DNA from 3 places in the Halomonas sp. 3F2F genome. Region 3 is predicted to be linked to each of the others. Evidence: riboswitches for the same ligand, from Rfam matches in the RefSeq annotation. Region 3 holds a riboswitch; each other region holds the start of a gene.
What was found. A riboswitch is a leader RNA that binds a small molecule or an ion and turns the genes downstream of it on or off. The one in region 3 is predicted to bind thiamine pyrophosphate.
Positions count from the first base shown of each region.

Region 1 (2,267 bases), on a different contig from region 3:
TCCAGTAAGCCTTTCTGACTGAAGGTCCAGGCAGTACGTGCTTGAGTATCTTCTGGCACGTTATCGCTGCTTTCGAGATTGGCTAGGAAGTAGAGCGAAAACTGCATCTCTTCGAAATCCAATCGGCGTAGCACCTGCATTCCAAAGACCTTAGAGTAGAACGCTAGCGCACGTTCGGGATCCTTCACCCGCAGCATGGTGTGATTTAAGCGAAACCCTTGGGTTTGCGGCGCTACGGGCGCGACGCCGGAATGTTGTTCGCCTTGAAAACTCATTTTGCTCTCCTGTCGCTAATGCTGATCATTGAATCCATTGAGCCTCACTTACCGCTTACCATGAGGGCTTTAGAGCCATAATACCAGCCTTTACAAGCATGTAGGCTTCACTAACGCAGTGTCACATTAAGCGCACTGGCAATACTAAACAAAAACCCTACACTTATTATTCATAAACTTTACAAAAAGCAGTTCCCGCAACATGAGCGATGCCCCACCTTTGAGGCATCCACAGGAGTTTTCCATGACTGCGATTGATATGACCCTCGGTGACCACATAACGTTAAAGCAGTTAGCCCGTGCCATACACAATGGCTTTTCACCGATTGTGGAAGTTGAATCAATGGATGGTATCTATAAGGTTCGCTTCCATCACGCGAACGGTGTCTCTGATTTAACCAATGCTGAGGGTCATGTCAGCACGTTTTTGGGCACCGGTGAAATTCGCGACACCCTTGGCCAGCTGGGCCTCACTCATGGAGTGCTTACGTTTGCCGACCAGTGTGGCGATGAAATGATTGGTGTTGAGGGTAAAGCGATGACGCCTGATGAGATGCTCACCTACGGAACACGCATCTCGTTTCGTTGATAGTTGCTCATAGCGTTGCCCAGGCTTTACAGATTGACCTAAGCCAAGGATAGTACCATCACGACAGGGGCGCCCTTGCTTAACGGGCTGAGAAGCACCCTTTGAACCTGAACCGGATAACACCGGCGTAGGGAGTCGTGGTGCAGCTGCATCACCTCCCAGCCGGGAGGATATTATGCCTTCACGCCCACTCGGCGATTATCTCCGCGACTTGCGCGCTGCCACACCGCTGGTACATTGCATTACCAACTATGTGGCGATGAATAGCACCGCTAACTTGCTATTGGCGACAGGTGCTTCCCCCGCCATGCTGCATGCTCAAGAAGAAGTGGCGGAGTTCACGGCTATGTCTGGCGCGCTATCGATTAATATTGGCACCCTCTCTTCCCCTTGGGCTGACGCCATGGCAGTCGCCGCGCGCACTGCTCATGAAAACCATATTCCGTGGGTGCTTGACCCTGTGGCTGTTGGTGCTACCGCATTTCGCCAGCGTGTTTGCGAGACGTTGCTGGCTTATCAGCCTAACGTTATTCGTGGCAATGCCTCAGAAATACAAGCACTTAACGGATTAGCCAACCAGGGGCGTGGGGTTGATGCGACGGCTAGCACCCAAGAAGCGGCAACTGCTGCCATTGCGCTGGCACAGCAACATCGCTGTGTGGTGGCGGTGACTGGCGAGAGCGATTTCATTACCGATGGCACTGAACATTATCGTCTTACAGGCGGGCATGCGCTGATGCCCCGTGTGACGACCTTGGGCTGCGGCTTGAGTGCACTGGTCGCAAGCTTTGTGGCCGCAAACCACGAGCAGCCGCTGGAGGCCAGCCTGGCCGCCTTGGCGTGTTTCAGCCTCGCTGGAAGCCGTGCAGGCGAGCAGGCTCAAGGCCCTGGCAGTTTCCAGGTGGCGCTATTGGACGCGCTGTATCAGTTATCCCCTGACGACCTTTCGACCCTTGCTCAATGGGAGGCGGTGCATGCCGTTTGATCTTTCACTCTATTTAGTCACCGATGCTGGTCTGTGCGCTGGCATGGGTCTGGAAAAAACGGTTGAAGCTGCTGTGCAGGGCGGCATTACCATGGTGCAATTACGCGATAAACACGCTAGTGACGAGCACATGATCGCCCAGGCCAAACGTCTCAAAGCGATGTTGGCTGGCAGTGGCGTCCCTCTGATCATTAATGATCGCCTGAACGTGGCGTTCGCCAGCCAAGCGGATGGCTTACATGTCGGGCAAAGCGACACGGCTGTTCAAGCAGCGCGAAGCACGCTCGGCCAGCACGCCATTATCGGGCTTTCAATTAACACCCCAGCCCAACTTCAGGAGGCACCTGTCGAATTGCTCAATTACGTCGGTTTAGGGCCCGTGTTTGCGACTGGCAGTAAACAAGACCACGCCCAGCCC
Region 1 covers NZ_JABUZE010000182.1:80,399-82,665, reverse strand. Annotated here, with positions in the region: gene gloA (lactoylglutathione lyase) at 1-275, opposite strand, end outside; gene INT21_RS18705 (hypothetical protein) at 520-864, shown strand; TPP riboswitch at 920-1,015, shown strand; gene thiM (hydroxyethylthiazole kinase) at 1,040-1,849, shown strand; gene thiE (thiamine phosphate synthase) at 1,839-2,267, shown strand, end outside.
Region 1: another riboswitch for thiamine pyrophosphate. It lies ahead of thiM (hydroxyethylthiazole kinase); the one in region 3 lies ahead of tenA (thiaminase II).

Region 2 (2,267 bases), on a different contig from region 3:
TATGGACAGCGTTAGCCACGATTGAAAGTCACTTTGTTTAGTGTTTTGTTACTGAAGCGCGTTATCCAACAGCATGATTGTTTAATCAAAACAAAAATTTAAAGCTTAATCAGCAAATGAGGTGTAACGATGACTAATCGACTTAGCCGTTTCCGTGTCCCAGAAACGCTGGATGAACTGCCTGACGATGTTCGCGATGCAATATTAAAAGTGCAAAGCAAGGCGGGATTTGTGCCCAATGTGTTCTTAATGCTGGCGCATCGCCCTGAGGAGTTTCGCGCTTTTTTTGCTTATCACGATGCTTTGATGGAACGTGAATCCGACACGCTGACTAAAGCTGAAAAAGAGATGATTGTTGTGGCTACCAGTGCTCGCAATCGTTGTCTCTATTGTGTTGTTGCCCATGGCGCGCTATTGAGAATTTATAGTAAAGACCCTTTAGTTGCTGACAATGTCGCTATCAATCATCTAGCGGCAGGGCTAAGCGAACGCCATCGTGTCATGCTGGATTTTGCATTGCACTGCGGGATTGAAGTTGGGGAGTTCTCTGCCACGTGGCAAACAGCATTAGAGAAAGTAGGTTTTACGCTAGAGGACTGTTGGGATATTGGCGCCATTGCTGCTTTTTTCGGCATGTCGAATCGATTAGTTACCATGACGGGTACGCCCCCCAATGAGGAGTTTTATTTGATGGGCCGCCTACCGCGTTAGCAGGATACAGACGCACATCTAGGCGTTACCCACGGATAAATTTTACTAACGCCCAGCCTTTACTAACGAGCCGCTTTCACCGAGGATAGCGTCTCCATTCACTGTCGCCAGGGGAGCCCGCAGCTGTTGGGCTGAGAATGCGCACTGCGCAGACCCTGGAACCTGATCCGGTTCATACCGGCGGAGGAAGTGCGACATGCCTTACCTAACGTCAGCCGTACTTGGTGCGGCGCTATTCTGTTTTGCTTTTCTGGGCCTGCGTGCACGTCATGTGCAGGGATCGCTTGATGACTATGTCACGGCGCGGAACTCGCAAACCGCTTCCACGCTTGGATTCTCCTTTTTAGCCTCGGGAATGGGCGCCTGGATTCTGTTTGCGCCGCCTGAAATTGGTGCCTTTGTTGGTCCGTTAGCGTTGGCAGGCTATGCCATTGGCTCTGCGCTGCCGTTTATCGTGTTGGGGTTGTACGGACCAAAAATTCGTCGCGCATTGCCAGAAGGCAGAAGCATTGCCGAATTCGCCCACGCTTGTTACGGCAAGGGGGTGCGTCATTGGGTGCTGCTGGTGTCCGTAGCCTACATGGGCTGTTTTTTAGCAGCGGAACTGACGGCGATAGGTGCTATTACCGCACTGCTTTCCGATGTGCCACCTGCACTAGTGATTATTGGCGTTGCGCTCACTACCTTGGTGTATACGGTGATTGGTGGGTTGCGCGCAAGCCTCGCAACGGATCGCTGGCAGGCATGGCTTTTGCTAGCCCTGTTATTGGCTGTGGGTAGCGTTGCGATTTGGCGGCTACCAGCCATGCCGAATGACGCCGTCATGCCCTCTATTCCTATCGCAAGCGCGCTGAGTGTTGCCCTGACGCTTGTGATTGCGGTGACCGCCGCCAATCTTTTTCATCAAGGCTATTGGCAGCGTGTGTGGGCTGCTCAGGATGACCAGAGCTTAGGCCGCGGTGCTTGGCTAGGCGGCGGGCTGACCGTACTGGTTGTGATGGTGATCGGCGGTGTCGGCATCATGGCCGCCATGAGCGGTGTTGCTTTGGGAGAGCCACCTATTCCTTTCTTTGCGCTGTTAACAGATGCGCCTGCCTGGGTGGCGTTACCTGCATTGGTGTTGGCAGTCACGCTAGTGACCTCAAGTGTCGATACGCTGCAAAACGGTATAGCGTCGCTGATAGTCGGGCGTGGCGGTGAACGACATGCAACATCTTTAACGACCGCACGTTGGATAACGGTCGCAATGATGGTGCCGGTGGTATTTATTGCCCTGCAAGGATTGTCAGTTCTACGGCTCTTCTTGATAGCCGACTTACTTTGCGCTGCCATCGTGGTGCCTGTGCTGCTTGGCCTGTGGCAACGTATGACGCCAGTGGCGGCGATTGGTGGCGGCATGGCTGGATTAGCAGGGGCAATACTGCCGGGGTGGCTAAGCCAGGGAAGCGTTACGGCTGGCATTATGGCGGCTACCTTTCCAGGCAGTATCCCAACGTTAGGGCCTTTTCTAGGGGCGTTACTGGCGTCTATTGTCGTCAGCGTTACACTGGCATACC
Region 2 covers NZ_JABUZE010000170.1:15,385-17,651, reverse strand. Annotated here, with positions in the region: gene INT21_RS17225 (peroxidase-related enzyme) at 130-711, shown strand; TPP riboswitch at 811-918, shown strand; gene INT21_RS17220 (sodium:solute symporter) at 908-2,267, shown strand, end outside.
Region 2: another riboswitch for thiamine pyrophosphate. It lies ahead of INT21_RS17220 (sodium:solute symporter); the one in region 3 lies ahead of tenA (thiaminase II).

Region 3 (2,267 bases):
GTTAGACCGCTGAATAATAAAATCATACATCATTCCGGCCCATTGCTTCTTTAAGTAGGACTCCATATCCGAAAAATCTCGAAATGGAAAAATGGCGTTGTTTTTAGTGTTTTTTCTAACCTCGTCTACAAAGCCAAAAATCCTTATGTCGTCGATACTTGGATACGCTATACTCTCAGCTATATCTGGATTTTTCTTTCTGTTAGTGATAAATACGTGATGATCAGAATGCACTGAAGCTTCGACGAGTGCAAAAATGGGGATATTATTTCGAACTGCTTCCCGGTACTCATTGTTGGTAATAGATGAAATCTCGTCTTTATAGTTCCCACCCTGTCTTCCACCAATAATTAAAATAAATATTTGGCATGTTTCAACTTCTTTGAGGCAGGAGTCATGTGTATGTGAGCTTGGGCTATAAAAAACATCACCCTCATCAGACAAAACTGGTTCGTACCCAATGGTTCTCACGAAATATTTAAGATTTTCCCTTATGTGCTTTAGGTCATAGCATGTGGAACTTATAAAGACTCTCGGTATTGCCATTGTTTCTCCTAGACTCTAACAGTGATTATACACCCCGCTACAAAACCCCAATAAACGCGGCGACACATTCATTGGTTTTTTTCAGCTACCCAATTTGACTCTACCCCATCGATTCCCAAGAGGGCAAAGCCAATTTTGGCAGCATATCCAAAATTTGCGCGCTTACGTGTTTTTCCCTGCTCAAAATACTGTATTTATGAATAGTTACAAAAAGTGGCTCTTATGAAACTGATGGAACGCGTCAAGGCGATCCTGCGGGTCAAGCACTACAGCCTCCGTACTGAGAAAACCTATTGTTACTAAATTCGCTTTTTCATTCGATTTCACAACTTACGGCCCCCTGCCGCCCTGTCAGGCCATGAAGTGCAGTAATTTTTAGAGTGTCTAGCAATCGAGAGACGCGTGGCGGCGTTAGGTTAGCCAAGTACATCAACGTTTCTAAGAAGCCTACTATTCACTCACTATCCCCCTTGCATCTCTTCTCTCGTCCTCCTAGACTGCTTGGCACTAACTGCTTGACGGGGTGCCGGTGAATCCGGCTGAGATGGCGCAGGGCGTATCCTCTTGATACTGCCAAAGCGCTGGTCCCGCTGAACCTGATCCGGCTAATGCGCTGCTCCTATGACGAGCGCGCGGGTACCGGCGTAGGGATCAAGCGATGGCCTCGGCTTAGCTTCACGCCTCCTTCTGCGCCATTCCCTCGATCTCAACCGCCCACCTTCCGGATCATTACTACCGGAGGCACCATGGGCTACCGCTTTGCTGATCTTACTAATGCCTGCTATGACGACTGGCGCGCCTATATTGAGCACGATTTTGTCCGTCAGTTGGGTACCGCCGCGCTACCAGAAGCATCGTTTCGCCACTATTTGAAACAGGACTACCTGTTTTTGATTCACTTCGCCCGCGCCTACGCGTTGGCCGCCTATAAAAGCCCTACGCTGGCTGATCTGCGCCAGGCCCATGAAGGTTTAAAAGCCATTGTGGATGTGGAGCTGGGCCTGCACGTGGGCTTTTGCCAGGAGTGGGGGATTTCCGAGCAAGAGCTGGCGGAGCTTCCCGAAGCCAGAGCTACCTTGGCGTATACCCGCTACGTATTAGACACCGGCAATCGCGGCGACCTGCTCGATTTGCACGTGGCGCTGGCTCCTTGCTTAGTGGGCTACGGCGAAATCGCCAACTGGCTGAACGCTCAGCCTTCTACCCTACGCGGCAGCCAAAACCCGTTTGATGCCTGGATAGCGATGTACGAAAGCCAGGAGTTTCAGGCCGCCATGCAGGCAGAGCTTGAGTGGCTCAACGCCCGCCTGGCCGATGTTACCCCCGTCCGCTTTGCCGAGCTGAGCAAGATCTTCCGCGACGCCACGCGTCTGGAAATCGATTTCTGGCAGATGGGTCTGGATCTGATAGACAGCGATCTAACAGACAAAAGCCTCACCCATTAAGCCAACACAATAACCATAATCAACAACGAAGGAAGACGACCGTCATGACGAAGACTTTAGAAACTGAAACTTTAAAAGCTAAGACCTCAAAAAGTAAAACCAGCCACTTTTTAGCTGAAACCGCCCAAGTCGATGCCGCTGCTATTCAACCGCTGCCTGCGTCGCGCAAGGTGTACGTTGAAGGCTCACGACCCGATATCCGCGTGCCGTTTCGGGAAATCACTCTATCGCCCACTAAAACCAGCAGCATTGATGAAGAGAACCCGCCGCTACTGG
Region 3 covers NZ_JABUZE010000038.1:9,220-11,486, reverse strand. Annotated here, with positions in the region: gene INT21_RS04800 (DUF4062 domain-containing protein) at 1-546, opposite strand, end outside; TPP riboswitch at 1,056-1,214, shown strand; gene tenA (thiaminase II) at 1,293-1,991, shown strand; gene thiC (phosphomethylpyrimidine synthase ThiC) at 2,036-2,267, shown strand, end outside.